3 regions of the Pristimantibacillus sp. Z349TD_6 genome follow, and region 2 is predicted to be linked to each of the others. Evidence: riboswitches for the same ligand, from Rfam matches in the RefSeq annotation. Region 2 holds a riboswitch; each other region holds the start of a gene.
What was found. A riboswitch is a leader RNA that binds a small molecule or an ion and turns the genes downstream of it on or off. The one in region 2 is predicted to bind cyclic di-AMP.
Positions count from the first base shown of each region.

Region 1: it holds a riboswitch for cyclic di-AMP, as region 2 does, so the genes downstream of both, AC0VYE_RS12155 (C40 family peptidase) here and AC0VYE_RS08135 (NAD-binding protein) in region 2, are expected to answer to the same signal.
Region 3: it holds a riboswitch for cyclic di-AMP, as region 2 does, so the genes downstream of both, AC0VYE_RS19170 (C40 family peptidase) here and AC0VYE_RS08135 (NAD-binding protein) in region 2, are expected to answer to the same signal.

Region 1 is NZ_CM149662.1:2,889,750-2,896,816, forward strand. Features, by position in the region: gene qoxC (cytochrome aa3 quinol oxidase subunit III) at 1-106, shown strand, start outside; gene qoxD (cytochrome aa3 quinol oxidase subunit IV) at 106-408, shown strand; partial or broken gene AC0VYE_RS12140 (transposase) at 642-1,754, shown strand; gene AC0VYE_RS12145 (BlaI/MecI/CopY family transcriptional regulator) at 1,732-2,154, shown strand; gene AC0VYE_RS12150 (M56 family metallopeptidase) at 2,151-3,023, shown strand; cyclic di-AMP (ydaO/yuaA leader) riboswitch at 3,338-3,472, shown strand; gene AC0VYE_RS12155 (C40 family peptidase) at 3,476-3,952, shown strand; gene AC0VYE_RS12160 (redoxin domain-containing protein) at 4,030-4,563, shown strand; gene AC0VYE_RS12165 (cytochrome c oxidase assembly protein) at 4,773-5,552, shown strand; gene AC0VYE_RS12170 (hypothetical protein) at 5,759-6,388, shown strand; partial or broken gene AC0VYE_RS12175 (manganese catalase family protein) at 6,726-7,067, shown strand, end outside.
Region 2 is NZ_CM149662.1:1,884,185-1,891,251, forward strand. Features, by position in the region: gene metE (5-methyltetrahydropteroyltriglutamate--homocysteine S-methyltransferase) at 1-1,488, shown strand, start outside; gene AC0VYE_RS08125 (hypothetical protein) at 1,563-1,988, opposite strand; cyclic di-AMP (ydaO/yuaA leader) riboswitch at 1,992-2,153, opposite strand; gene AC0VYE_RS08130 (hypothetical protein) at 2,200-2,628, opposite strand; cyclic di-AMP (ydaO/yuaA leader) riboswitch at 3,068-3,266, shown strand; cyclic di-AMP (ydaO/yuaA leader) riboswitch at 3,358-3,528, shown strand; gene AC0VYE_RS08135 (NAD-binding protein) at 3,647-4,045, shown strand; gene kdpF (K(+)-transporting ATPase subunit F) at 4,169-4,246, shown strand; gene kdpA (potassium-transporting ATPase subunit KdpA) at 4,265-5,944, shown strand; gene kdpB (potassium-transporting ATPase subunit KdpB) at 5,963-7,067, shown strand, end outside.
Region 3 is NZ_CM149662.1:4,381,188-4,388,254, reverse strand. Features, by position in the region: gene AC0VYE_RS19195 (extracellular solute-binding protein) at 1-63, shown strand, start outside; gene AC0VYE_RS19190 (carbohydrate ABC transporter permease) at 194-1,105, shown strand; gene AC0VYE_RS19185 (CehA/McbA family metallohydrolase domain-containing protein) at 1,130-2,029, shown strand; gene AC0VYE_RS19180 (MATE family efflux transporter) at 2,108-3,460, shown strand; gene AC0VYE_RS19175 (IS3 family transposase) at 3,528-4,856, opposite strand; cyclic di-AMP (ydaO/yuaA leader) riboswitch at 5,164-5,298, shown strand; gene AC0VYE_RS19170 (C40 family peptidase) at 5,302-5,778, shown strand; gene AC0VYE_RS19165 (chromate transporter) at 5,919-7,067, shown strand, end outside.

The DNA of each region.
Region 1 (7,067 bases), 1.0 Mb from region 2:
GGATACTGCTAAAAAGGTTTTTGTCTCCAGTTTATACTGGCACTTTTTAGACTTTGTATGGATTTTCGTCTTTACAGGTGTCTACCTATTAGGGATGGTGGGATAATGGCAAATAAAACAGTTAATCGCAATCATTTTCCATGGTCGCATGTCGTTGGTTTCCTCCTATCTATTGCTTTAACTTTTATAGCAGTTTGGATAGGTATACGTACAGATTTAACATATAGAACGATTGTTATTCTTGTGTTTTCCCTAGCGTTTATCCAAGCGGCAATTCAGTTATTTATGTTTATGCACGTATCGGAAGGAGAACACGGAATTTGGCAAATTGGTAAGATGATTTCTGCTGCTTTTATTGCAATTGTGATTGTTGCAGGCAGTATATGGGTATTGAATCAAATGCATTAAATTATAAGAAATAATAGATATAGCAATATAGCACGTTCTGATCTAGACCCTTAGGACACTTTAAAAAAGAGGGAGATAGAACATTTAGGTAGCCGACAAAAGATGATTCCTGTACTGTACGAGGGCACTAAAAAAATCTTCTTGATGTCAAAAGGTACGGTCCCTCAATAAATTGAGGAGATTGTACCTTTTTTACTGTATAATTAAGACGTCATAAGGTGTGGTTGATTCGAATGATTCAACCACAACAAATGCTGATCGTAAGTCCATATATAGAACTCTACAATTTGGTAACTCCCAAGGATGATATGCTGCGTTAATTAAATGAGTTAGTTGACTTCTCATTTGAGTATAAAAATGCGATTGACCCGATTCAGATGTTTAAGTACTTGTTCATGAAGGCGATCTTTGAATTATCCGACGTTGACATTTTTCGAGCGATCCAAATACGACATGTCCTTTAAGTATTTTCTTGACATGGCGCCGGAAAAATCAGTAATTGACGCCAGTTAGTTAACCAAATTCCGAAAGTTGCGACTTAAAGACCTGAATCTGCTCGTCATGCTCTCGTGGGCAAAACGGTTGAAATCGTAATGGAGAAGGGCATTATCAAAAGTAAAGCAATCATTGTCGATGAAACCTATACTAAAGCTCACTACAATCAGAAACCCCTTGCCAAAAACTCATCGCAGTACTTGAAGCAGAAGGGGCATCTATGAGCTTCCAAAAATAAAATAACCATAGAATTTATTGAAAGAAACGGTTGCAGACGACCTAGAACAGCTACCGATCTCAGAAGGTGTGCCACAAGAGTGCGGATTCCTCGTTTTTCGGATACAAAATCCACATTGCCATGACCGATGAACGAATTATTACGGTGGCTATTGTCATGACTGGCGAGAAGAATGACGGGAAGCAGTTGCAAAAACTGAAAAAAGAAAGGCAACTAGCATGGAAGTCAAAACGGTCATTGGAGACACAACCTACTCGGAAAGAGACAATATTTAGTTCAACAACGTCAATGACATTGAATTGGTCGCCAAACTAAATCCGCTAATCACGCAAGGGACGCGGAAAAAAGAAGATGAATTCCAATTCAACAAGGACGTGAGTATGTATGTCTCGAAGGTCGGCATATGGCGATTCGGAAAGCACGGCAATAAAGCCACACATACCTCTTCGATGTAGAGGTATGCAAGAGATGTCCGCTTAAGGAAGTTTGCTATACCGAAGGAGCAAAAAGCAAAACCTACTCGGTGAGTATTAAATCTGATGAGCACAATAGTATGAGATATAATAGATTCTTGAGAGGAGCATTCGCGCATGAAAATCAAAAAATTAAATTTACATGAAGAAGGAATAAGTCGTTTTTTCGGCTCTCTTGAAGTCAAAGTCATGAACATCATGTGGGAAAAAGAAAAGCTTTCAATTAAGCAGGTTCATGAAATTATTAATAACGAGAATCCCATTTCTATTAATACGGTCATGACCGTCATAATCCGACTAGCTGAAAAAGGACATTTGCACAAGGAAACCTCAGGTGGTGGACGGAACCGCTTGACGTTCTTTTATCCAGTTCAAAGTAAAGAGCAATTCATCATCGAACAGACAAAAGTTGTAACAGACGGACTTATTGAGGATTTCGGCTCAGTAATTGTTAATCATTTTATTGATACGCTGGATGGTGCAGATCCTGAGCTGATTCAGAAGCTAGAAAATAGGATTAATGAGATAAAGAAAAAATGATGAAGCAACTAGAGATGCCTTTAAAACCCAAGATCGCGCTTACGTTTATTTCTCTTCTTGTTAGCTGGATCTTGTTGCAGATGGGATACAATGTCGTCCACCAATTAAATGATGTACCCATTACATCAAGTTTCGGACAGTTAGTTCTCGCCGTCATGCGTGATATCGTTACTAATCATGCTATTATGGAGCGACTATATAACGGATTCATTGTTTATCTATTTATTATCGTCTTCTACCATTCTGTTGTACAACTAGTACTTCATAACAAATTACATCGCTACATCAGAGACCGTCACGATGCTAAATTATCTGCGTTTTGGAGTAAACGATATCATCAGACACAAATGGAGATCATAGTCATTAAAGAATCTGCTTTTGTTGCGATGTCATATGGTTTATTGAGGCCAAAGATCCTAATATCTACAGCGATTTTTAATCAATTCCAGGATGAAGAAATTGAAGCCATCCTGTTGCACGAACTATATCATTGTAAGGCGTATCATCCGCTACAAATGATCCTTTTAACAATAGTAAGTAAGGGACTTGCATTTGTACCTGTCATAAAGGAACTCACCCATTTTTACGCTATTTGGACAGAGCTGCTGGCTGATCGATATGCTATTAGTCGTATGAATACTGAGTTGCCGATAGGGAAAGTATTGTTATCCTTGATTAAAAGCAATACAAATTCAGCTGTCGGAGCTGGAACTCATTTTGCCAATGAAGCCGTTAATTATCGTATCAAACAAATTATAGATCCTTCCGGCGATATACGCATTTCAATGACTAACCGAAAGACTTTAATTATATCTTTTGTCGTATTAATTGCGATGTCTTTGTTATTAATTGGAAGGTGCTTGAATTAATAAAGACGGGGATTCGTCTCAGGACGTACCCCACTTTTTTATTTGGGATATTTATGTATGATGAAATAAACTATTATGCGTAGTTTAATAAAAGAAGGAGGATTACAAGTGTCACAGGTTATTGTTTTTTTTACCATTATTACTATTGTAGCGGTTATATTGTCTTTCATTGCTGTGAAATCCATAAGATCGTCACAATACGGGCAAACGACTAAAAGACAATTTGAAAGAAAAGATGATGATATATGAGAGTATTCTAATGAATATATTGAAGGATTATGACTAAAACAATCGAATTAAACTATTATGTGTAGTCTAATAAAACGCCTAATTCTTTATATTGGAAACGGGGGAACCATCTAGGGTGAATTGCTTAAGGATTATCCTTTAGCATAGGGATCTTCAACCGAACCCGTAAGCTAACCTCGTAGGCAACGAAGGGAGAAGCAGTTTTGAAAAAGCGTTTAGCTGTTTTTTTGTCATGCATGATGTTATTTAGTGGTGGGGGGAGCGTGCTCGCTGAGAAATCTTCACCATCAGAGTTTATAGATTCAGTAAATGAAGTCATTGGAACTCCGTATAAGTGGGGTGGCACAACGGTTAAGGGTTTTGATTGTTCCGGGTTTATCTTGCATATCTTCAATCAGTTTGATGTGAATTTACCAAGAACATCTAAATCACAAGCTGAGGTTGGTAATAAAGTCGATAAAGAGGAGCTGCGTGAGGGTGATCTCGTATTCTTCAACACAAGTGGAAGAGGAATCTCTCATGCCGGCATTTACATAGGGGAAGGAAAGTTCGCACATTCTTCTTCAAGTAAAGGTGTTACCATTAGTAAGTTGAGTGATGACTACTATGAAAAGCGCTATGTAACGGCGCGACGTGTAGTAAAGGAAGTTACTTTTACTGCGATGATGGAGTCAAAATAATTAAATAAAGGACGGTTAGATATTCATAACCGTCCTTTTTCATGCAATAAAAAAACAATATGTATGGGGTGTCGGTAATGAAACTGACAGGGTCAAATCGTAAGATTGTACAAATTTTTATTCTAATAATCGTTTTAGTGGTAGGCGGATTTGCCATAGGAAAGACTTTTATAAAAACAAACAATTATCCTCTAGTGGGTGGAGAGCCTCCTGCATTTGAACTAGTAGATATGGAAGGGAACGTACACCGTCAATCTGATTATATAGGAAAACCGTATATTATTAATTTTTGGGGAACCTTTTGCCCTCCATGTGTCAAGGAAATGCCAGAGTTTCAGCGGCAATATGAAAAGTGGGGTAGTAAAGGATTAAAAGTTATTGCTATTAATTTAAGTGAAGATGATTTGACAGTTAGGAACTTCTTGCGAAAATTCGAATTAGAGTACACGATCTTACGTGATCGGAATAGGGTTACTGAAAGAAGATTCGGTCTAAAAGCTTACCCAACAACCTATTTTATAAAAGCAGACGGGACGATAATGGAAATTTATGTTGGTGGCATGACGGAGAGTGACATTAATGAGAGAGTGGAAAGTTTGTTCAGTAATTAATGAGATCGATATTTGATCAATTGTGACATATAAGTGATTTCATTTTTTCCTGAAATTCTTGTGGTCGTTTAAATAGAGATAGAAAAATAATTAATAATAGGGCGGCTGTCCTTTGCTTACCACTTATCGGCTATATTCTAATGAACATACTAATGCGCCTAACCAACACTACATCGACCAAATGAACTGCTACAGGATTGGAGAAAACTATGAATCATGGCCAGAATAACCAAGGTTTAGCGGTTGAATTAATCAGCCCAGGTACGATTATTATTTTGATTATCGTAAGTTGGTTGTATCTATTTCTTATCCGTAAAAATCAAAATGAACGGGTCCCTACCAAGAAGATAGTCAGTTTTTTTCTAAGCATGATGGTTTTATATATTAGCATGGGGCCGTTAAATGCCCTTGGTCATTCCTATTTATTCAGTGCACACATGCTCCAGCAATCCTTGCTTTTTTTTGTTTTCCCCTTATTCCTTTTGGCGGGCTTACCGGATTGGTTCTATTCAACCTTGCTCAAGAATCGCATAGTGCGATATTTTCTAACGGGCATAAATCCCTTTCTTATGGCACTTGTTTTTAATACGTTACTGTCTTTTTATCATTTTCCAGTAGTATTTGATTTTTTGATGAGTACAAGTTGGGGTATGTTGCTTCATGGCATTCTTACCATTCTGATCTTGCAAATTTGGATAGCAATACTGCCGCCGACGGAAGAATTGGCCCGTCGGCCGGAGCTGCAACGAATGGCTGTTCTGATCTTAAACGGATTGTTACTGTATCCTGCTTGCGCGGTCATCATTTTCGCCGGTTCCCCGATGTACGCAACTTATGAACACGCTGAGCAGCTATCTGCTTTACTTGGTCCGATTGATGATCAACAGTTGGGTGGTGTCATTATGAAATTCGTTCAAGAAGGAGCGCTTGCGTATGCGTTAGCCCGTATCGTGTTCGCATGGCGAAAAAGAGAACTAGTGGAGGATTAGTTCAATGAAAAAAGCGAAAACATATTTCCAAGGAATTTGTTGTCACAAAGCAAAAAAATAAGATATCAGGTAAGGAACGGCTATTTTTGATTTTAAAAAAGGATTTGAATATATATGAATTGGGTTCACACAAAATACTGCCCGTTAACTAACGGATACGAGACATTTGATTTTTGATGAGTACAAGTTGGGGCATGTTGCTTCATATGGAAAACGTTAATGATAGAAAAATTAATTTTAAAGAGATTACGATAAACACAACCACTATTATTGGGATAATCACGGTGTTTTATTACGTAATTGCTTATAGATTCGATGTAGGGTATAAAGCATTCTTTTCAATACCTGATAAGTTAATTGAGATGAATATTTTGTCAATTATGAGACCAGGTTTGCCGCTAACGTCAATTTTTATTGTAGCTGTAGGGGCTTTAATAGCTTACTTTATTCTTGTGTTTGTATTAGTGGTTCTAATTGATAGATTTATCATAAAAAAATTTTTATCATTTCGATTATTCGAAGCAAAACATGTTGTTCCAACTATAAAAATAATATCATCATTAGTTCTGATTGCTTCAATTATTTCAATGTACGAATTCTCATTTTCTTTTGGAAAGGATTTTGCAGCTACTACAAAATCTTTTTGGGTTATTGAAGTTGATAATACTAATTATGCAGTTGTGGATACATATAATAATAATTTTATCGCTATACCAGTAAATCTTGATGATGTTACTTTTAAAACACAGTTTAAATTCATAACTCCAGAAGAAATAGGTGATGGATTTTTATTCAATGTTGTGAAGGAGAAACCACTCAAAGAAGAATTAAATTAATTGGAAGGTGAGTTGTAAATGAATAATTATGGGAGTATTGCTTTTCATTCAGCAAATTTCTTAAGTAAGGAGAATTCGACCTTTTTTAAGGTGGCACAGTAAGATTAGAATCATCTAGACTGGCCTGAATTTCTTTTTTGTTATGCCGGCAGCTCTTGCAGCCTCGTTGAGCTTGGGAATGATAATTGAACGATCTTGGTATTACGTTGAGAGCAGCGTAAGACGAGATTTTGGTTGTCTAGTATCCGCTTCATAGTCAAAAGGCATTAATACCGAAATATTCAAGATCGAAAAGCCTTGCTGTGTCTAGGAAAATCATCACTGTTAATTACAATGTACCAACGAATTTGCTCACTTGGAAATGATTGCTACAATGATATATAAATTGACAAAAGATGCAACGCCTGAGCAGTTAAAGGCTGCTGGCCTAGGTGCTCATTATGTGGCTCATGACAGCGCCTTATTCTATGAGAATGCAGGAGGCGTACCCTTTACGGCTACCTATATTCAAGCGAAAGGCGATCCGATCGCGGATCTATATGAGGACATAGCGGCGGAGGAGAAGGCTAGGGCGACGTATCAGTGGTTGATTGATCTAACGGATGATGTCGATCTACAGGATAGCTTGAAGTTTTTGCGGGAGCGCGAGATTATACACTCTCTGCGGTTCCGGGAAGCG
Region 2 (7,067 bases):
TCGCTGGAGCAATTTGGTTATCCGAAGGATAAGCTCGCTGGTATCGGACTTGTAGACGGACGCAACATTTGGCGCGCAGACTATAAGCAAAAGCTTGAATTGCTGCAAAAGATTTCGGCATACATTCCAGCTGAGCGCACGATCATTCAATCGTCATGCAGCCTGCTGCATGTGCCGGTAACGGCAAAAAACGAAACCAATCTGCTAGTAGAGCTGCGTGAGGCGCTTGCATTCGCGGAAGAAAAGCTGGATGAAATCGTGTGGCTAAGTGAAACAGCGACTGTAAATGAGGCGGACATCTCAGAACTTCGCAAGCTTGAGCTTAAGCTTAACGGCGAGCGGATTCATCATTTATCCATTTCTCCTGCCCGCAATCGTCAAGCTGCTGATGCAGCAGCGGTAGCGGCGCATCCTTCAACGAGGCAGAAGCCATTTGCGGAGAGACAAAAGCTGCAGCAGCAAAAGTGGAATTTGCCGTTCCTTCCAACAACGACAATCGGCAGCTTCCCGCAAACGCTGGATGTACGTCAAGCAAGGCAAAAGTGGAGAAAAAACGAGCTCAGCTCACAGGACTACGCTTCCTTTATCAACGATAAAATTAAAAACTGGATTGAAATCCAAGAAGAGCTTAACATTGACGTCCTCGTTCACGGTGAATTTGAGCGTACGGACATGGTCGAATTTTTCGGAGAGAAGCTGGATGGGTTCGCATTTACAAAAGGCGGCTGGGTTCAATCGTATGGTTCCCGCTGCGTAAAGCCGCCGGTCATTTATGGCGATGTTGTATTTACTGAGCCAATGACAGTAACCGAAAGCGTGTACGCGCAGTCGCTGACAAGTCGTCCGGTAAAAGGGATGTTGACGGGTCCGATTACGATTTTGAACTGGTCATTTGTCCGCAACGATATCACACGCGAGCAGGTTGCATACCAAATTGCGCTTGCACTTTCAGAGGAAGTAAAGGCGCTTGAGACCGCAGGCATCGAAATGATTCAGGTTGATGAGCCAGCTTTGCGAGAAGGCTTGCCGCTTAAACGCAGTGATTGGGATGCTTATTTAAAATGGGGCGTGCATGCCTTCCGTCTATCGACTTCAGATGTGCATGACACCACACAAATTCATACACATATGTGTTATTGTGAGTTCCATGATATTATCGATTCCATTCTTGCGCTGGATGCGGATGTCATCTCCATTGAAACCTCGCGCAGCCATGGCGAGCTGATTCATAGCTTTGAGGAGAACACCTATGACCAAGGCATCGGCTTGGGCGTTTACGATATTCACAGCCCGCGTGTACCGTCCGTGGAAGAAATGGTCAGTATGATCGAGCGCGCCATTAAAGTGCTCGATCCTACGCTCTTCTGGATTAATCCGGACTGCGGCTTGAAAACACGCGGAATGGAAGAAACGGTTGCTTCACTGCGCAACATGATGCTGGCTACTTACCAAGTCAGGGAGCAGCGTGCTGCATTAGCGAAGGTTTAAATTCTAAATACAATAAGACAGTCCAGAACTAGGTTATCTGTTCTGGACTGCCTTTTTTTTTCTTATGAACGAAATTAATCCAAAGAGATGTAGGAGACGGAACGTTGACGCAAAACAGACTCTTCATGGTCGTTGCTGTACGGGGCTGCATCGGCGGATTGTGCTAGGACATGCTTGACGGCGGAGACGAATAAGTCGAGAACGCGCCCATCCTGATCCGTTTTGTCATAGTGATACTGGTTAAGAGGTGGTAGAGGAATGCTGCCGATAAAAGACTGAAGCAGGTCGCTCCATCGTTCTAAGTCAATGAGCTCTTCTGTGTCGCTGGCAAATAGTTCACTCCAGCCGAAGCCTTGATTGCTTGTTAAACGAAGACATACGCGATGGCCTGCAGAATCGACGGCAAGAGCAGGAATGACGAATAGCTCGATTCGTGTGACAGATAAATAAGGGGTCTGTTCCGTAAAAAGATGCAGATTTCGTGCACAATTTGTCAACATATACATCTCTCCTTTATTCGCTTACGAGGTTAGCTGTCGGATTCGGGCTAGAGAGAAAGCCCTACCAGGGTTACAAATCCCTGGATTCACCCCTTGCGAATCGATTTCGATCGATCGCGATGGTTCCCCCGCTTTTTCATTCGAAAAATTCAGCGTAAATAGTTTACTCTTAATTATACCCTTCATTAGCGCATCTGTAAATCAGAAGTGCCTAAAATAACGATACATAGGAGATAGCTTGTTTAAATAAAGTATGCTCTTCACGGTCATATTCACAGTTTGGAAAAGAGTAAGGATTGGATTCTATATGCAAAGTAGCGGCTGCAAACAAATGATATATACGCTCGTCCTTCATCATTGGATCTGTTTGAAAAACAAAAGGAGACGCAAGAGGAAGTGTGCCGATGAACCTTAGCAGCATACTGCTCCATCTGATCCAGTCGCGAGGCTTCTCGGATTTTTTAATAAACAGCTCACTCCAGCCGTGACCATTATGAGTGGAGATCCTTAGACAAACACGGTAACCATTCGATTCAAGCATGGAAGCCGGCAGCACAAACATTTGAATTCGTTTAATTTCAAACAAGGCAGCAGGATGATTTTCCAAACTTGGCAAGGGTACTTCAACTGGTGTAGACATCAATGAGATCTCTCCTCGATTTGAATAATTCACCGATAATACTCAGCCATATTGGCTTGCCGTCTATGGTAAACCCGAAATGCAATATTGTAAAACTGTGGTATATCGTGAAAAGGCAGCCATATGCCATTTTAAAAGAAATCCATTCGTTATGGCAGTAAAAAGATATTTATTCTTCGAAATACTCGTTTATTCTCTTCCATTCTCGATTATAGAGAAATCTGATTATTCACGCATAAAATCGTTAGAAAGGGAATGAACACTATTTTTGAAAACAAGAGTAAAACTGAGAAATAGTGAGATATCGAGAGATCGAAATGAATGTAAGCGTTGCGAATCGCTCTGCAAGGCTGAAACTGGCTAAATTAGGTAGCAGACTGCCTTTACAGTATTTATAGCGAGGAGTAATATTCGATACAGGATTTATAAATAAGTTTCGATTTACTGATCGCTGAGTTTCCGTGAAAGCGGAAGCGGGGGAACCAATAATGACGCGATGCGCCTGTTCGATGTGAGAGTCGAACAAACGCAGAGCAGGGGTGAATCTTTGACAGGTGCCATGGATACCGGTCAAAGTAGGGCGACTCTCACCGCCCGAATCCGACAGCTAACCTCGTAAGCGTGGACCGAGAGAGGAATGATGAAGCTTGTGATCGATTAACTTCGACCGCAGAGTGTCATAGACCTCTGTGGTTTTTTGTGCCCAAAAAAGCTTTATTTGCTACAAAATGTAAGAAAACGCTGAGTCCTGCAGCAGCAGGAACGGGGGAACCAACGAACGATTCGTGAGTGATCACGATTTCGCTTCATGGGGTGAATCGCTTGAAAATAATCAAGCGTAGGGCAACTCTCAAGGCCCGAATCCGACAGCTAACCTCGTAAGTGTACTCGAGAGAGGCAACAGCCATCGTGCTTCCCGCGGCTTATTCTGCTGCGGGCAAAGAAGCCGCGGGAAAAGTTCCTCTTATCCCAAGGCTTCTTTTTTGTTGCCTTTTTTACCATATGGAGGAGAATTCGGTTGCAGGAAGAGCATATTATTGTTGCTGGTCTAAACGAGGCTGGCCAATCATTCATACGAACTTTGCAGTTTCATCAATTAAAATTTATTGTTTTGACCAATAGCAAACAGGAACAAAAACAGCTTCGCAAGCAGGGCATCAGCAATGTTTTGTACATCAATACGAATGATCGTCAAAGCTGGAATGTTCCTTCGATGAACATTAGCGAGGTATTTATATTTGAGAGCAGCTTGGCGCTTAGCTGCCGCTTTGTACAGTGCTGCAGAGCTTGGACCTCAAAGTCCATTTACGTCATCACACAGCAGTGGAATCCAAGGGCTATTTACAAGGGGCTAGGAGCGGATCATATCGTATTCTCTCATACCGGTGAAGTCGGTTTTCTATTAAGCAACAAATAATGCAGGAGGGGTTTACATGCAGGATTTTTATATGTTCGGGGCGTTGTTGGCTAGCTTCGGTTTATTTTACGGATTTTTAACTTGGTGCTCCAGTGTTATTGAGAAAACAGGAGGCGAAGGCCAATGACTGTCATAGCGATAGCGGCTGTATTTGTTTTCGTTTATCTGATTTATGCGTTAATTCATCCGGAGAAGTTTTAATAGAGGGGGATTTACAAGATGGATATTTTACAATTGCTTATCGTCATTGCCGTTCTTGTATTGTTAGTTAAGCCGCTTGGTACTTACGTCTATCATGTGTTCTCCAATGAACACAATCGGTTAGACAAAGTATTCGGAGGGACGGAGCGATTTATATTTAAGCTTATTGGTCTCAAAAAAAGAGAGGGCATGAGCTGGAAGATATACGCACTCAGCTTTGTTGCAACCAATTTAATTTTAGTTGCTTTCAGCTATTTGATATTGCGGTTCCAAAATGCGCTGCCGTTTAATCCAAATGGCATGGCAGCCATGGAGCCTACACTGACTTTCAATACAGTCATCAGCTTTATTACCAATACGAATCTTCAGCATTATAGCGGGGAAAGCGCCTTATCTTATTTCTCTCAAATGGCGGTCATCATGATGATGATGTTCACGTCAGCGGCGACAGGCTTCTCGGTTGCCATCGCGTTTGTTCGTGGGATTACGAGTAAAGGAACGACGATCGGCAACTTTTTCGAGGATTTTGTAAAAGCACACACAAGAATTTTTCTTCCGATTTCCTTTATTATCACGCTTGTGCTTGTCGCTCTACAGGTGCCGCAAACGCTTGATCCAACATTTACAATTAAAACGCTAGAGGGAGCCATGCAGCAAATTGCAATTGGTCCTGTAGCTTCGCTTGAATCCATCAAACATTTGGGCACAAACGGCGGCGGTTTTTTTGGAGTGAACTCGGCTCATCCATTTGAAAACCCAAATCCATTAACGAATGTGATTCAAATCTTGTCGATGTGGGCGCTGCCGGCTTCGCTTCCTTATGCATTTGGGCTTTTTGCAAAAAACAAAAAGCAGGGCTGGGTTGTATTCTCCGCCATGATGTGTCTGTTTCTAGTGTTTCTAAGCCTTGCTTACACATCGGAGAAAACAGGCAATCCTGCTATGAGCGCACTAGGAATCGACGCTACTCAAGGAAGCATGGAAGGCAAGGAAGTAAGGTTTGGTATCGCGCAATCGGCACTGTTCACAACGGTAACAGCCGCTGCGACAACGGGTACCGTCAACAATATGCATGACACGCTTACACCGCTTGGCGGCTTGGTTCCGCTTGCTGAAATGATGCTTAATGTCGTCTTTGGAGGCAAGGGAGTAGGGCTTATCAATATGCTCATGTACGCCATACTAGCAGTGTTTATATGCGGGCTAATGGTTGGGCGAACGCCGGAGTTTCTGGGCCGAAAAGTAGAGCCGCGAGAAATGAAACTGATAGCGATAGCGATTCTAGTTCATCCTTTCATTATATTGGTGCCCACCGCCATCGCTTTTATGACGGATTTGGGTCACGGGGCGATAACGAATCTCGGGTTCCACGGCATCAGCCAGGTGCTTTACGAATATACGTCATCGGCAGCGAATAATGGCTCAGGCTTTGAGGGGCTAGGCGATAATACGCCTTTCTGGAATATTAGCACTGGACTTGTCATGCTGACCGGCCGTTATATTTCGATGATTGCGATGCTGGCGGTTGCTGGATCTCTTGTTCGCAAGCAGCCTGTTCCAGAAACAATCGGTACGTTCCGTACAGATAATGGGCTTTTCACTGTATTACTAATTGGTACTGTTCTTTTAATTGGTGCATTAACCTTCTTGCCGGTCATCGTGCTTGGGCCGGTTGCAGAATATTTGACACTCCGCTAACGGATGAGGTGAACGATAATGAATAAAAATAAGAAGAATAATTTGCTGTCGGGAGATGCGGTTAAACATGCCGTTGTCGATAGCTTTGTGAAATTAAATCCAGTTACGATGATGAAAAATCCAGTTATGTTTGTTGTCGAGGTAGGGACGGTTATCGTTCTGCTGATGACTATTTTTCCAAATTACTTTAATTCTCAAGAACGCATAGGCTTTAATATTACCGTGTTTTTCATCCTGCTTTTTACGCTGCTGTTCGCAAACTTTGCTGAAGCTATTGCAGAGGGCAGGGGCAAGGCACAGGCCAATTCGCTCAAAAAATCTAAGCAGGAAATGAGCGCCAATAAGCTTGTCGGCAGCTCTATTGTAGTCGTATCATCAACGGAGCTCCGCAAAGGCGATATTTTCATCGTCTCCCAAGGCGAAATGATTCCTGGTGATGGCGAGGTTATTGAAGGGCTGGCTTCCGTAGATGAATCAGCGATTACAGGTGAATCGGCGCCAGTCATTAAAGAAGCTGGAGGAGATTTCAGCTCGGTTACAGGCGGTACAAGGGTTGTGAGTGACAAAATTAAAGTGCGCATGACGAGTGACCCCGGGGAGTCATTCATCGATCGGATGATTGCCCTTGTTGAAGGAGCGAAACGTCAGAAGACGCCTAATGAAATTGCGCTCAATACGCTTTTGACTAGTTTAACGATTATTTTCTTAATTGTAGTTGTTACGTTGGCACCAATCGCTGACTATTTGGGTATCCACTTAGAAATTCCAGTATTAATCGCGCTGCTCGTATGTTTAATTCCGACGACCATCGGCGGACTATTATCAGCAATCGGCATTGCTGGGATGGATAGAGTAACTCAGTTTAATGTGCTGGCTATGTCAGGTAAGGCTGTTGAAGCAGCAGGCGACATTAATACGATGATTTTGGATAAAACAGGAACGATCACGTTCGGCAACCGGATGGCAAGCGAGCTTGTGCCTGTCGGAGGCAGCAATCTTCAAACTTTATCGGGTTGGGCGGCGATTAGCTCGCTTAAGGATGAAACGCCTGAAGGCCGTTCTGTGCTTGAATGGATGAAGAAGCAGGGCTTAAGCTATGATGCCTCACTTGCGGAAGGCGGCG
Region 3 (7,067 bases), 2.5 Mb from region 2:
GATGATTACTTAGCATTGCTTGAGAAAAAAGATAGCGATCCAAATACAAAAGTAGAACTATAACATTCATTAAAGCTGCTGGTGGTCTGTTTCATTCGTACATGAATTGTACTGCGATGAGACGGACCACTAACGCTAAAGACATGCTTCCGAGGCTGTTTTGCTTCGCAAATGTTGAAGGAGTGCAAATAACGTGGATAAACCATTTTATAAGATTTCTACAGGAGAAAAATTAGTTCAGATTGCCATCTATGTATTGATTATTCTTTTATGTTTATCTATCATTCTTCCGTTTCTGAACATCTTTGCTTTGTCGTTTAATTCAGGCAAAGATGCGGAAAGAGGAGGCATCTATTTGTGGCCGAGATTATGGTCTATTGAAAACTATAAGGAAGTTTTCTCATCCTCCAATATTGTAAGTGCATTCGGCATTTCGATGTTCCGAACGATTGTCGGGACATTAGCGAGCGTCTTTTTGACGGCGATGGCAGCTTACGCATTAAAGAGAAAAGCGATGCCAGGCGTTCGGTTTTTTACCATGCTTATTTTTTTCACCATGTTGTTTAGCGGCGGCATCATTCCATACTATTTGTTGTTGAAAGACTTGCATTTGACGAATACAATCTGGGTTTATATCATTCCGGGCTTGTATAGTGCGTGGAATTTAATAATTATGCGGACTTTCTTCCAAGAGATCAGTCCAAGCCTCGAAGAATCTGCAAGAATTGATGGATATAATGATTTTTCAATTTTCATGAAGGTGATCATGCCGCTCAGCAGGCCGGTTGTGGCTGTCATCGCGTTATTTAACGCAGTGGGGCATTGGAATGATTGGTTTACAGGTGCCTTCTATGTTCGAGAGAGCAATCTGCGGCCTTTATCGACATTGCTGCAGGAAATGCTGACCCGGGCAGATGCGCTTCGAAATACGCTCGAGCAAGCGGCTGGTTCGACGCAATATGAAATGCTGGACAAAATTCAGGTGACAGGAAACTCGCTGAAAATGGCGACGATTATTATCGTCATCACACCGATAATTATGATTTATCCATTTATTCAGAAGTATTTTGCCAAAGGCGTTATGATCGGTTCGGTCAAAGAATAAGGCAGGAACGGAGGAACATAGTGAATGACACAAATAATCATTTCAAATCCTTATGATAAACAAGAGGGCATGTGGCTGAAAGGGAGCTTCCATAATCATACGACAAATAGTGCTTGCGGCTCTCAAACGCTTGAGACGGTTTACCGGATGTATGGGCAATACGATTTCCTCGGCATTTCCGACCACGATTTCATTACCGTTCATGAAGGGAAACGTTCAATCAAGACCGTATTCGAAGCGATGGAGGTTAGCAGTCCGCAAAGGCATATGCTTCTCATTAACCCTCCGCGATCGATGATGGACAGCTATTCCAACGAGTTTTCGGTAGAACGGTATCAGCAGTATTCTGACCTTTGCACGAAGCAAGGGGGAATGAGCGTACTCGTTCATCCGAATCGTTATTATTCGCAGTATTGGCCGATTGAAGATATGCTCGCGATGTGGGACTATACCGGAATCGAGATCGTAAATGGCGAAGGAAATCCAGCGTTCGACATTGCGTTCGACAAATGGGATGCCCTGCTCTCAGCTGGGCGAGTAGTATGGGGGTTTGGCGGAGACGATTTTCATGTGTATGGGCAAGAGAAACGCACTTGGAATATGGTGCTTGCAGAGCAAAACACCAATGAGAGTATTACTTCAGCGATGAAATCCGGAAGCTTCTATGTTTCCACAGGCTATGGGTTTGAGTCGATTCATGCAGCCGATGGGACGATCGAGTTTAAGCTGCTTGCAAGTGAAGGATTGGACCGGATGTACAAATATGCAACTTTGTTCGGCAAAGACGGAAATGTATTATACGAAACTTCCGGTCGTTTCAATAGCGTTAGTTACAAGTGTCGTGGTGATGAAGGTTACGTAAGGGCGGCAGTTTATTTGGAAGGCGGTTTTGGCGCATTCTCTCAACCCCTACTTGTTGGATAGGGTGTACTCTCATACATGATAACAGTAGTCTGACGATAACAGCAGGGTAGTACATGAACAGGAAGAATGTGAATTTGAATGAGTAAACAGGTTGATCCGCGCCAAAAGAGCATCATCTCGATAACATGGCCTATCTTTATTGAAGCTTTATTTGGGATGCTGATTGGAACGGTCGATACGATGATGCTAAGCAGCTACTCTGATGGAGCAGTGGCAGCGGTTGGGATAGCTAATCAGATTTTAGTTGTAGTGGGCTTGATGTTTGGATTTGTTACGGTGGGTACAAGTGTCATTCTCAATCAATGGCTCGGCGCTGGCAACTTGCATGGCGCTGATCGAATCGGGAGAACGGCGCTTACTTTGAATGTTATGCTCGGTTTAATAGCTAGCGTAGGATTGATTGTCTATGCCGACGTGTTTTTAGCTCTTTTTAAAGTGCCCGAGGACGTGATGGCAGAAGGAGTCAGCTATTTATCGATTGTTGGCAGCTCCGTCTTCATTACTGCAATAAGCATGACGTTAGGTACTATTTTACGATGCCGCGGTATTGTGAAAGAAATGATGCTCATCGCTTTGGGTATTAATGTGCTGCATATTACTTTAAACTATCTGGTGCTGATGGAGCCCTTCGGCTTACCTAATTTAGGTGTAGAAGGAGTAGCAGCATCCACGTGGATAACCCGTGCCATAGGGATGATCGCTTATTTGATTTTATGTATTCGAAGCTTGGAGTATAAGGTTGGCTTGATTAGTCCATTTAAGTTTCAAAGAAAAAATATTGGCCTTATATTTAAACTAGGTATTCCTTCGGCAGGTGAGCATGTTTCTTATAATCTTTCACAGGTTGTAATCACATATCTAGTCACGCTGATCGGTACGACAGCGTTAACGACAAAAATTTATTCGCAGAGCATAACTTCTTTTGTTTTTGTTTTTTCAATGGCAATTGGTCAAGGAACACAAATTATTGTTGGACATCTGATTGGAGCCCATCAGAAGGATGATGCTTATCGATCCAGTATTCAAAGTTTGAAGCTGGCGTTCGTCATTTCGCTTGCGCTTGGTATTTGCATCTATAGCTTCTCAGGTCTATTGCTCAGCCTCTTTACTAATGATGCGGAAATTATATTGTTAGGCAAGCAGCTCGTGTTGTTATCGATTATGCTGGAGCCGGCTCGGGCTTGCAACATGGTGCTTATCAGTTGTCTAAATGCGGCTGGAGATGTGAAATTCCCAGTTGCTGCCGGGTTAGTATCCATGTGGGGGATTAGTGTGCCGCTGGCATACGTGTTCGGGATCGTGTTCGACATGGGGTTGGTAGGAATATGGCTGGCATTTTCATTCGATGAATGGATAAGAGCTTTACTGATGCTCTACAGATGGAGGAGACGTTCTTGGCAGAAGGTCGATATTTTGGCGAAACTTGCTTAACTAGAAAGAGTAACTGTATGAAAATTAAACTGACCCCTTAGTCAAGGACACTTTGAAAAAAAGAGCACTAAGCCACACTTAAGAGATGATTCCTGTACTGAACAGGAGTCATCCTTTTTTGTTTCCACTGATATCTATGATGATTGTAATAACGAATATAGCGATTAATTTCTCGTTCTAATTCAGCCAAGGTTGTACAGTCTTGACTCTTCACATGATCTTTCATATGACCGAAGAAGGACTCCTGAGGTGCATTATCCCAACAGTTTCCACGACGTGACATCGATTGTCCAAGGCCCTTACTCTTCAATAATTTCTGGTAGGTAGGGCTCGTGTAATGGCTCCCTTGATCGGAATGGATAAAGACCTTCTTATGAAGTTTTACGCGCTTCTGCTTCATTAACGATTCAATGGTATTTGTGACTAAAGGCAGTTGGAGGGATACGGAGAGATTTCGGGCTAGAAGCTCCCCTGTAGAGGCGTCCAAAATGGTCGACAAATAAGCCGTCTGTGATTTTCCATACGGAAGATAGGTGATATCCGTGAGTAAAACAAGGCCTGGGATTCCCTTCTTAAAGTCCCTCTGCAGCTTATTTGGGAGCGTGCGGTGTTCGAGTGTAGCTTTGGTCATAAGTCGATACGGGTTAGGTTTTCGATGAGGACAAACGAGGTCAAATTTTTTCATTAGCCTTTGAATTCGCTTTAGATTGTAACAGGTGTCATATTCGCTCTGGAGCGTCATCTTAATGGATCGGGAGCCTTTTTTATAACCTCTTCGATGAAAGGCTTTCTTGATAAGTGCACCTGCTTGCTCATCCGCTAACGTACGCTTCTGACGCTTGTCAGCAGAGTGAAGGTAGTTATAAAAGCCAGAGCGTGACACGTCAAGCAGTTGACAAAGGTAACGTGTCATTCGCCCCAAACCTTGTTGAACAGCTTCCTGAATAAGGTTAAAACAATCACTCGGATTTAGGATCTTTCCGTTTGCTGTTAGCCTCCTTTCGTTCCTGTCTAACTTTTTTACGTATGCCAGTTGAGCCTCCAAAAGTCTAATCTTTGCATCCTGCCTGGCAATAATCTCTTCAGGAGATAAATCTCGTTTTGATGGACGTAGAACCGCTTCTTTTCTCGAGTCCGCAAGTCCCGTAATCCCATCTTTTTCGTAGGCTTTCTTCCAACGATCTGCACATTGTTCGATCCGCTTCAACCCGAGGATCTCCACTTGAAATCCACTGGTTTCAAAAATCTCCCTCGGAGTTCGTCCCGATACATATTGGTCAATGAACACACGTTTGAATTCATCAGCATACGTAATTGATTTTTCGCTGACTCGTAAGACATACGGGTTGTTAGCTAACTGTTCTTGTTCATATTGATTAAAGTGTTTTTTACTCATATGACCGCCCCCACTATTCACTCTAGTATACAAAAAAAGGTACCCATACACTAAACCCTTTTTTCAAAGTGTCCAGTGTATGGGTACCAGTTTAAATACGGATACTCTTTTTTTGTGTTTAAACCGTTATATTTTGAAATTGTGATTGGAAATTCATCTATTATAATTACAAAAAAATCAGCACCTTTAACAAAAATCATGTAGTGAACAGCTAAATAAATAATAATAATGAAGAAAAATGAAAGTATTCTAATAATCCAATTGCAGGATTATGGTAAAAACAATCGAATTTAACGATACTATAAGGTTTATTGACATGCCGAGTTCTGTATATCGGAAACGGGGGAACCACCCAGGGTGAATTGCTTAATGTATTTTTTTAAGCATAGGGATCTTCAACCGAACCCATAAGCTAACCTCGTAGGCACCGAAGGGAGAAGTTGTTTTGAAGAAGGGTTTTATTTTATTGCTATCCTGCTTGCTGCTGCTTACTGGAGGAGGAAGCGTGCTTGCAGATAAGTCGGACAAGTCAGTGCTTACGGATTCCATAAGCGAGGTTGTTGGAACTCCTTATAAATGGGGAGGCACAACGAGCAAAGGGTTTGACTGCTCGGGTTTTATACTACATATCTTTAATCAATTTGCTGTAAAGCTGCCTAGAACATCGCAATCGCAATCAGACACAGGCACAGAGGTCAATAAAGACGAACTGCGTGAGGGTGATCTTGTGTTCTTCAACACAAGCGGCAAAGGCGTTTCTCATGCGGGTATTTACATTGGGGATGGGAAATTTGCTCATTCTTCTACAAGCAAAGGGGTTACGATTACAAATCTTAACGATTCTTATTACGCAAAACGTTATGTAACAGCAAGGCGTGTCGTTTCGGAAGATACATTTGCTGCGATGATGGAGTCTAAATAACGTTTAATGATTTTACAAACCACCTTACGAGGTGGTTTTTTTTATGCAACCATTTATTAAGTATTTGTTAAAGGGTTGTACGCCAATTATTCGCAAGCTTACAATGTAAATAACATGAGTAATGGAATGAGGCTATAGGATTGAAAAGAGGAACAATCGCATCTTTAGTAGAGGTACTAGCTGTATCCACTAAACTAGGGCTTACCTCATTTGGGGGTCCGATAGCCCATCTAGGTTATTTTCACAATGAGTATATTCGTCGCCGTAAATGGATGGATGAACGAAGTTATGCAGACCTCGTTGCTTTATGTCAGTTTCTACCCGGACCTGCCAGCAGTCAAGTTGGGATTGGTATAGGGATAGTTAGGGCTGGGTTATTGGGCGGACTAGTGGCTTGGTTAGGGTTCACACTGCCATCGATCATTGCATTAGTGGCCTTTGCTTTTCTGCTGCAAGGATTTGATCTTGGAAACACAGGCTGGATTCATGGATTGAAAATTGTAGCGGTGGCCATCGTTGCTCATGCTATTCTAGGGATGGGGCAGAAACTAACACCGGATCGGAATAGAGCTACGATAGCAGTCATCGCTGCTGCGATAACGTTATATTGGCAAGCGGCCTATAGTCAGGTGATCATTATTGCTGCAGCTGGACTGATCGGGGTATGGTTATATCGTATGAAAACAGTCGAGGGAACTCCTGATTTGAACATTCGGATTAGCCGTTCCCTTGCGGTCTCCTGCCTCGTTATATTTCTCACGCTTCTAATTATGTTGCCATTTCTAAGGCAATGGGGAAATATGGAATGGATTGCGATGTTCGATAGCTATTATCGTGCAGGCTCATTGGTGTTTGGAGGCGGACATGTTGTTCTGCCGCTTCTTGAGAACGAAGTTGTCTTTACCGGGTGGGTTAATGAATCGGATTTTTTAGCAGGTTATAGCGCTGCGCAGGCTGTGCCTGGACCACTTTTTACATTCGCTAGTTATCTTGGTACTCTCTCTGGTGGATTAACTGGAGCCATTGTTGCAACTACTGCAATTTTTTTGCCGGGATTTCTTCTCGTTGCTGGAACATTGCCGTTTTGGAATGTGTTGCGAAATAACTCAAAAATCCAAGGTGCATTAATTGGCATTAACGCCGCTGTAGTTGGCATATTGCTTGCTGCACTGTATGATCCGCTTTGGACTAGCGCGATCGTAGAGTCCGGTGATTTTATGCTGGCTGCCATATTGTTTATTATGCTTGTATTTTGGAAGCTTCCACCTTGGATGATTGTTGTGGCCGGT